Regions from separate parts of the Cellulophaga baltica 18 genome, predicted to be linked through region 2. Evidence: riboswitches for the same ligand, from Rfam matches in the RefSeq annotation. Region 2 holds a riboswitch; each other region holds the start of a gene.
What was found. Region 2 has a riboswitch for S-adenosylmethionine ahead of M666_RS15920 (Na+/H+ antiporter NhaC family protein). Riboswitches for the same ligand answer to the same signal wherever they lie in the genome.
Positions count from the first base shown of each region.

Region 1 (3,283 bases), 1.8 Mb from region 2:
GGTATATTTTTGAGTATCAATACATTTTCCATCTCCAATCAATGCAGACCACCAACCCTGCTCTCCAGCAACATCTGAACTGCCTGTTAAGGCATGATTTACCACTATAATTGGTGCTGTGTGCAACGCAGGCCCAAAAACTTGATAAGACAATTTAATATCCTGAGTTGATCCGCCGTGATTAGTATACTTGGGTATTGTTAAATGCTGTAGCATAATTTATTTTTATTTCAATCTTTTTGCTTTACCAAAGGTTAAGCTTACTTACAATGAGGCAAAAGCCTGAATTAAATCTGCCTTTAAATCCTCTATATCTTCCAATCCCACAGACAGGCGTATCAAATCTTGTGGCACCCCAGCAGCTTCTTGTTGTTCTGCTGTTAATTGTTGATGGGTAGTACTCGCTGGATGAATAATTAATGATTTTGTATCACCAATATTTGCTAATAGCGAGAAGATTTTAGTAGCATCGGTTACTTTTTGAGCCGCTTCAAATCCACCTTTTATACCGAAGGTCACTAAACCGCTTTGCCCTTTTGGCAAATACTCTTTAGCCAAATCATAATAGGCACTACTCTTTAATCCAGGATAGTTTACCCAAGCAACCTCATCTCTACCCTCCAACCATGTTGCTAGCTCTAATGCATTTGCACTGTGTTGCTTGATCCGCACAGGTAAGGTCTCTAATCCTTGAATAATCTGAAATGCATTAAACGGACTCAAAGCACTACCAAAATCACGTAAACCTTCTAAAATTAGCTTAAACGTAAATGCTGCTGCTCCCAAAGCTTCGCTATACACCAATCCATGATACCCCGCAGAAGGCTCCGTGAATTCAGGAAATTTCCCATTGGTCCAATCAAAAGTACCGGCATCTATAATAGCACCTCCTAATGATGTTCCTTGACCGCCAATGTACTTTGTTAGCGAATGAATAACAAGGTTTGCTCCATGTTCAATTGGGTTTAACAATACAGGTGAAGCCACGGTATTATCTACAATAAATGGCACTTGTGCTGCATTTGCATAGGTCGCAATTGCTTTTAAATCCAAAACATCTAATTTAGGATTCCCTAAAGATTCTACGAAAATAGCTCTGGTATTATCTTGAACAGCCTTCTCAAAGTTTTCTGGATGAGCAGCATCAACAAAAGTGGTGGTAATGCCTAATCTAGGTAAGGTTACATTCAATAAATTAAACGTACCTCCATATAAACTACTAGAAGCAACAATATGATCTCCTGCTTTTAATAAAGTTAACAAACCTGTAGCAATTGCTGCAGTACCAGAAGCGAAAACAACAGCACCTACACCACCTTCAACAGCCGCCAAACGATCTTGTAAAATTTGATTTGTTGGGTTATTTAAACGGGTGTAAATAAACCCTAATTCTCCTAATGAGAATAATTTTGCAGCATGGTCCGTATCTCTAAAAACATATGATGATGTTTGATAGATGGGCACTGCTCTTGTTCCTCCTGTTTGCGTAGTGTCATGCCCTGCATGTAAAGCGTTTGTTGCTAATTTTTGAGTACTCATGATTTTTTTGTTTTTTAAATTAATACTAAAATAAAAAGCCAAACTCTAACATCAGACCTATAGGGTCGCGTTAGATAAAAATCAAAAAGTTATTAAGAAGAAATATTCAATTGCTAGAGATAGCAATTAATTTTTTCGTTATCTGCCGCCAATGCATGATGCAATTTTTGGTAGAATTTAGCACCTTCATTGCTCTTAAAAAGAACAAAGGGTTGCTAAGGTTTCAAAGGGTCTATTCCCTCCACCTTTCTTGATAACTATTCAATACGTGTTTGAACTTGTGCGGTGCAAATATAACATCGGAAGTTTTTAAAATCCTAATTATTCACCAATAATTATAAAAAGATACTTTTTTGTTAAGATTTTGGCGGTCTACTCTAATTATTTAAACCAGACCGCTAAAACCATTAAATATTTATATACCGAATGCAGTTTTCACTTGCTCTTGAGCATCTAACTTCTCCCAAGTAAACAATTCTACTTCTTTCTCTACTTTACCATTGTAAGGAGATTCAAAAGTTTTTGTTACTGTTATTGGTTCTTTACCCATATGACCGTAAGCTGCTGTTTCCAAATAAATAGGATTACGCAATTTTAAACGCTCTTCTATGGCAAACGGACGCATATCAAATAACTCAGCTACTTTTCTTGCAATCTGCCCATCGTTTAAATTTACCTTAGCAGTACCATACGTATCTACATAGATAGAGGTTGGCTCTACTACTCCAATAGCATAACTCACTTGTACTAAAATCTCGTCTGCAACTCCTGCTGCCACCAAATTTTTAGCGGCATGTCGCGCAGCATAGGCTGCACTTCTATCTACTTTACTAGGATCTTTACCACTAAATGCACCCCCACCGTGAGCACCTTTACCCCCGTACGTATCTACAATAATCTTACGACCTGTTAACCCCGTATCTCCATGAGGACCACCGATAACAAATTTCCCTGTTGGGTTAATATGGTAGGTAATAGCATCATCAAATAATGTCTGAATATGAATTGGTAATTGCTCCTTTACCTTCGGAATTAAGATAGAAATGATATCCGATTTAATTTTCGCCAACATTTTCTCATCATCAGCATCAAAAGCATCATGCTGAGTAGAAACTACAATAGTATCTATACGTTGAGGTACATTTTCATCACTATACTCTATAGTTACTTGCGCCTTAGCATCTGGTCTTAAATAAGAAATTTCTTTACCTTCTCTTCTTAAATCTGCTAAGATCTGTAATATTTTATGCGAAATATCTAAAGCCAAAGGCATGTAGTTTTCCGTTTCTTTAGTAGCGTAGCCAAACATCATTCCTTGATCTCCTGCACCTTGCTCTTCTTTAGAACCGCGATCTACCCCTTGACTAATATCTTTAGACTGCTCATGTATTAAAGAAATAACACCACACGAATCTCCGCTAAACTGATATTCTCCTTTAGTATATCCAATTTTATTAATAACATCTCTTGCTATTTGTTGAACATCTAAATAGGTATCACTCTTAACTTCACCTGCCAATACTACTTGACCTGTAGTTACTAATGTCTCACAAGCTACTTTGCTTTCTGGATCAAAAGCCAAAAAATTATCTAAAAGCGCATCACTTATTTGGTCTGCTACTTTATCTGGGTGTCCTTCACTAACAGATTCTGATGTGAATAAATAAGCCATAAATGGTTTTATTTTCTAGAATAGACTTGACAGAAAGGTTAAAAGAAGTTTATGAACCGAAAAAGGAATTTC
Region 1 covers NZ_CP009976.1:1,911,299-1,914,581, reverse strand. The annotation lists gene thrA (bifunctional aspartate kinase/homoserine dehydrogenase I) at 1-216, opposite strand, end outside; gene M666_RS08135 (O-acetylhomoserine aminocarboxypropyltransferase/cysteine synthase family protein) at 265-1,539, opposite strand; SAM riboswitch class I at 1,675-1,799, opposite strand; gene metK (methionine adenosyltransferase) at 1,955-3,211, opposite strand.
Region 1: it holds a riboswitch for S-adenosylmethionine, as region 2 does, so the genes downstream of both, M666_RS08135 (O-acetylhomoserine aminocarboxypropyltransferase/cysteine synthase family protein) here and M666_RS15920 (Na+/H+ antiporter NhaC family protein) in region 2, are expected to answer to the same signal.

Region 2 (3,283 bases):
GTTTGGAGTGATATTTCTTCATTTTTAACTTTACTAAATCCTAAGATACACCAGAAAGACGATACCTCATTTCTTGATAAATTAAGAAAAAGCTTTCTCGGTTGGAAAGAAAACATGAAAGAACAGGCTTCTCCAACACGTGAGAACGAGCCTTTACACCCACAGATATTTGCTGGTTTTGTAAATGAATATGCCGCGGATGATGCCATCTTTACCGTAGAAACAGGAACATCAGCAATTTGGGCTGCACATCATATATCGTTTAACCAACAAAGACGCCTTATTGGTTCTTTTAATCATGGTTCTATGGCAGTTGGCCTACCATCTGCTATTGGAGCGCAATTAGCGCATCCTGAGAAAGAAATTTGGTGCCTTAGTGGTGACGGTGCTTTTAATATGGCGATGCAAGATTTTATTACAGCGGTTAGATATAAGCTTCCTGTTAAAATCCTAATTTTTAATAATTCTGAACTTAGTTTTGTAAAATTAGAAATGGAAGAAGTAGGTTTAGCGGCAAGTTTAGATGCCTTGCATGAAACCAATGTTAATTTTGCAGACTATGCTAAGCTATGCGGCGGCGACGGGGTACGTGTAGAACATGCTAAAGATATTGGCGCTGCCATACAGCAAGCAAAAAATAGTACAAAACCTTTTATAATAGATGCCGTAGTGAGCAGTGGAGAGTTATCATTACCCCCACATATTGGACTCAAACAAGCCATAGGATTTGGTACAGCGAAAGTTAAAGAGGTAGCACAAGTCATTACCGGAGATAAATCACAATGGGAGAATATAAAAAAAGAACTACAATCTTATTTTGACTAGTTACTTTTAAAATAGCACTTGTTAGATTTGTTATAGGTCTACACCGAATTACTAATCAAAGATCAAGTAAGCACAAATATGTTTGCTTGATCTTTAATTTTACTTGCTGTTTTGATGATTTATCTAAAATTCTTATTTAGCCTATAAATTAATTAGTAGTAAAAATTTCCTAAAAAATATTTTTAAGAATTAACTTTTTTTAAGAGATAGTTCTGCTTTTATACCCTAAATTAGCCGCCTTAAAATAATTATCAAGAATCTCAAAAAAAGAGATAGCAACCTGCAATAACGAGCAAGGTGCTAAAGAGATAAGCCAATTACTTGGAACCAATGTTAATTCATATTTCTATTTATTGCTGCTATTTCTTTTTTTAAATATAAGATCAGATGGCACAGAAAAAAGAACGTATCCCTAAATTTTCAGCATTAATTCCCCTATTCGTATTTGTTTTTACATTTTTAGGCGTGGGCATCTATCAAAATGATTTCTATGCGCTGCCGGCTCCAATTGCCGTCATTGTGGGTATTATCGTTGCTTTTGTTCTGTTTAAACAATCTATAGATTCCAAAATAAATACCTTACTCAAAGGTTGTGGAGATGATAAAATATTGACCATGTGCCTTATCTATTTATTGGCGGGTGCATTTGCCGCAATTACCAATGAAACAGGTAGTGTAGATGCCATTGTAAACCTTGGACTAGATTATATTGCACTTCAATATATCTATGTGGGCATCTTTATTATCGCTAGCTTTTTATCGGTTTCTACTGGAACTTCTGTAGGAGCTATTGTGGCCTTAGCTCCCATTGTTGTAGGTTTTGCAGATAAAAGTAGTGCAGATTTAGCCATTTTGTGTGGGGCATTATTAGGAGGGAGTATGTTTGGAGACAACTTATCCGTAATCTCTGATACCACCATAGCCGCAACACAATCTCTAGGCTGCAAAATGAGTGATAAATTTAAACAGAATATTAAAATTGCAGTTCCTGCTGCCTTGTTTACCATTGCTATCTTAGTTTTTCAGGGATTAGGGCTAAAATCTGATGAAACAGCAAGCATTATTTATAGTTATTCAATCATTAAAATAGCCCCCTATGTATTGGTTATCATCCTTTCTATAGTTGGCGTAAACGTATTTGCCACCTTATTGGTAGGTACTATTTTTGCAGGACTTCTAGGCATTTATTATGGTGATTTTACCTTGATAGCCTCCACGAAAATTGCGTACCTTGGTTTTACCAATATGACAGAGATCTTCTTACTGTCTTTGCTCACGGGAGGGTTGGCTGCATTAGTAGAAAAAAATGGAGGTATTGATTTTATACTCGTTAACATCAAAAAACTAATCAAAAACAAAAAATCAGCACAGTTAGGAATAGCAGGCTTGGTAAGTACTATTAATATGGCTATAGCCAATAACACGGTATCTATCATTATTGCTGGCCCAATTGCTAAAACTATAAATGATGAGTATGCTTTAGACCCTAAAAAAACAGCTTCTATTTTAGATATATTTGCCTGTATTATTCAGGGGTTATTACCGTATGGCGCCCAAGTATTAATGATTTTGAGTTTCTCAAAAGGAAAAATAGATTACCTAGACCTAGTATCAAACACTTGGTATTTACTATTACTATTTTTATATACTATAGCATTTATAACTTTAAAGCCCTTGAGAAAAGCGTAAGAACTTTTGATTATTCAGTTTCTAGTTGGTTTTTAGAAGTGTGAAGTAAAAGGTAGTTCCTACGCCTTCTTCGCTTTCTAACCAGATAGAACCTTTGCAAAACGTTACTATTTTTTTCACGATAGAAAGGCCTATTCCAGATGAAGATCCTGTGCTTTCTAATTTGGTGAAAATTTTAAAAATGCGTTCAAAATAATCTGCCTTAATCCCAATGCCGTTATCTTTTACAAAAAACTCATAAAAATCGCCCTTTTCAACAAATCCGACTTCAATATTCCCCTGTTCCTTATCACTATACCGTACGGCATTCTGAATTAAATTTTGAAAAATTTGCTTGTAGCGCCAAGCATTGCCAAAGAGGGTAGGTAAGTTTTCTTGAATCTTAATTGTAGTCGTATCTGGAATAAGCATGGTTTCTAGCACTTCTTTCAACATCACATTAAAATCTATCTGTGCATCTTGAGATTCCATTCTATCTATCGTAGAATAATCTAATATTCCTTTAATTAGAAAATCCATTCGTTCTACATTAAACAAAACTTGGTTTAACGGATTCAAGAGTTCTTCTCCCAAAGTCTCCTTATGATCATCCATAAACCAACCAATTAAAGTGTGAATATTAATCAGCGGTGCCTTTAAATCATGTGATACTACATGCGCGTATTCACTCAATTCCTGATTCTGTATGGATAAGTTTTTTAGTAATTCTTCTTTCTTTTCTTCCTGCGCTTTTATATGTTCTTCGTTCTCTTTTCGTTGAATAACATTT
Region 2 covers NZ_CP009976.1:3,715,399-3,718,681, forward strand. The annotation lists gene M666_RS15915 (thiamine pyrophosphate-dependent enzyme) at 1-825, shown strand, start outside; SAM-I-IV-variant riboswitch at 1,069-1,166, shown strand; gene M666_RS15920 (Na+/H+ antiporter NhaC family protein) at 1,213-2,514, shown strand; gene M666_RS15925 (sensor histidine kinase) at 2,536-3,283, opposite strand, start outside.

Region 3 (3,283 bases), 1.8 Mb from region 2:
CCTCAAATTTTTCTTCCTTTATTAAGCGAAGGAATTTTTTTGATCCTGCTACGTTTGTACGCTCACCAACATTTACAAAGTTTGTATTTTCCGAAAGCACTAAAGGCTCCAGACCTGAAAGTTTCAGATACCGCTTTGGTTGTCGGTTGTTAGTTGATGGTTGTTTGCTCTCTTCTATCATAATTACAACCCTTTGTACTATTTTATAAACCTGATTAGAAGCTTTTTACAGCTAAGAATCTGATTCATTATTATTTTAAAATTATCTTCTTCTATATATTCTTGATCCAGCGCTAAAACACCATAACCAATTATTGCCCAGCAACGATTCTAGGTTTTATATCTTTCACTACATTGGCTATAGCAGAAATATGTTCTGGCGTGGTACCACAACAACCACCTACTATATTTACTAAGTTCTTTTCTACGTACTCTTTTATTTGCGCAGCCATTTCGGCTGGTGTTTCATCATATTCTCCAAAAGCATTAGGCAAACCTGCATTGGGATGTGCAGATACTGCAAAACCTGTTTTAGCAGATAATACTTCTAAATGAGGTACAAGCTGACTTGCTCCTAAAGCACAGTTAAACCCTACGGATAAAATTGGAATATGCGATATGGAGATCAAAAAAGCCTCTGCTGTTTGTCCTGACAAAGTTCTTCCAGATGCATCTGTAATAGTGCCACTCACCATGATTGGAATATCAATACCGCGCTCATCTTTTACTTCTTCAATAGCAAACAATGCTGCTTTTGCATTTAGCGTATCAAAAATGGTTTCTACCATTAATAAATCAGAACCACCATCAATTAAGGCTTCTACCTGCTGTTTGTACGCAATTCTTAATTCATCAAATGACACCGCTCTATATCCGGGATCATTTACATCTGGAGACATGCTTGCCGTTTTATTCGTAGGTCCAATACTACCTACTACAAAGCGGGGTTTATGCGGCTCTTTTGCCGTAAATTCATCGGCTACCTGCTTTGCAATCTTGGCCGATTCATAATTTAGCTCATAGACCAAGTCTTCCATAAAATAATCTGCCATGGCTATTGTTGTACTGGAAAAGGTATTTGTTTCAACAATATCTGCTCCGGCAGCAAAATATTTACGGTGCACATCTGCGATTGCTTTTGGCTGTGTTAAGGACAACAAATCATTGTTACCCTGTAAGGGATGCTCCCAGTCCTTAAAACGTTCTCCTCTAAAATCTTCTTCGGTAAACTTATGGCGTTGAAGCATCGTTCCCATAGCACCATCCAGCACCAAAATACGCTCCTTAAGTATGTCTTTTATATTCTTCATTTTTCAAATCTCTATACTATAAAAAAATGCGTTCAAGCGATATAACTATACTGCACACACCAGCACCACTTTTTATTACCTGCTAAGGCTAAAAATAGGATATCGCCAAATCACTTGCTTTTTCTGCAAATGAAACGCTCTAATCATAAATTATCAAGTAAAGTAAAAACTAAGACGAAATGTTTCGCTTTTGTTATCTATTTCAAAACGAGTAGGGTCTTGAATAGAACTTAGCACCTTCTTTTTAGGTAAAACTACTTAAAAGGGTTGCCAAGGCTTCATCGGGTCTAGTCCCTCCACCTTTCTTGATAACTATTTTCAATGTTGCAATGAACTTCAAACAATGACTGCAAAGAAACGTTACCGCCAAATTAAAACCAAATTATATGGTAAAATAAAAGCCTTCTAACTAGAACAGTAAGAAGGCTTTTGTATTTTTAAATCGCTTAAATTTTTACGATATACTCTGTACGACTTCTTTCTTTGCAACTTTCTTAGATCCATCAAAACCTTCTACACCACCTACGGTAGTATATTTCATTACATAACGTTTTCCAGGGTTGATAATCTGGTATGCAAACTGACACATAACAGCGGCCTCATGAAAACCAGAAAGTATCAATTTCAATTTCCCCTCGTAGGTATTAACATCGCCAATAGCAAAAACTCCTGGTATATTGGTTTGGTAATCTTTTGCGTTATTTACTTTAATCGCATTTTTTTCTATCTCTAGACCCCAATCTCCGATTGGTCCTAATTTTGGAGACAAACCAAATAATGGAATAAAGTTATCTACAGGTAAAATTGTTTCTCCTTTTTCAGCATCATTATGCTTAATAGTTACCGCTTCTACGTTACCATCACCGGCAATACCAATAACCTCAGCCTCTGTAAATAATTTAATTTTACCAAGCTTGGCTAATTCAGATGCTTTCTCTACAGAATCTAAAGCTCCTCTAAATTCATTTCTTCTATGCACTAAAGAAACTTCTGATGCAACATCTGCTAAGAAAATTGCCCAATCTAAAGCAGAATCTCCACCTCCAGCAATAACTACTTTTTTGTCACGATACACTTCAGGATCTTTAATAAAGTAATTTACCCCTTTATCTTCAAAGTCGATAATATTTGGAATTAAAGGCTTTCTTGGCTCAAAAGAACCCAAACCACCTGCAATAACAACTACCGGTGCCTGGTGCTGTGTACCTTTATTTGTCGTAACAATAAAAGAACCATCTTCTTGCTTATCTAATGTTTCAGCACGTTCTCCTAACGTATAACCCGCTTCAAAAGGCTTAATTTGTTCCATCAAATTATCTACCAGGGTTCCTGCTAAAATTTCTGGAAAAGCAGGAATATCGTAAATAGGTTTCTTTGGGTATATTTCTGAACACTGACCACCTGTTTGTGGTAATGCATCAATTAAATGGCATTTTAACTTTAATAATCCTGCTTCAAAAACGGTAAACAATCCTGTAGGTCCTGCTCCAATAATTAAAATATCTGTTTTTATCATCTCTCTACTAATTCAAAAAATTCTTGTGTTGAAATACGCTTAAAATACTACTGCAAATTTACGACAGTAAAATAAATTAATGGTGCACTTCGCTTACTTGTTTATACGACTCTATTGCACTTGAAAGTGCTTTTCTATGATTAACAACCTCACCAATTATTATAATTGCTGGATTTGCTAATTGTTGCTTATCTACTTCTGATTGAATAGTCGAAATAGTTCCTATTCCTATCTTTTCATCTTCTCTTGTACCATTCTGGATGATAGCGATTGGCGTATCTGCTTTCCCTTCTTCCTCAAACAAAGCTACTATTGCTGGCAATTTTGACATTCCCATTAATATAACCACAGTAGCGTTTGATTTTGCTGCTAAAGCTACATCTGAAGAGAGCTTATGTTCTTTGGTAGTACCTGTAATGACCCAAAAACTTTCTGCAGCTCCTCTTTTAGTCACAGG
Region 3 covers NZ_CP009976.1:1,927,357-1,930,639, reverse strand. The annotation lists gene metH (methionine synthase) at 1-181, opposite strand, end outside; gene M666_RS08200 (homocysteine S-methyltransferase family protein) at 312-1,310, opposite strand; SAM riboswitch class I at 1,501-1,625, opposite strand; gene M666_RS08195 (NAD(P)/FAD-dependent oxidoreductase) at 1,765-2,826, opposite strand; gene cobA (uroporphyrinogen-III C-methyltransferase) at 2,903-3,283, opposite strand, start outside.
Region 3: it holds a riboswitch for S-adenosylmethionine, as region 2 does, so the genes downstream of both, M666_RS08200 (homocysteine S-methyltransferase family protein) here and M666_RS15920 (Na+/H+ antiporter NhaC family protein) in region 2, are expected to answer to the same signal.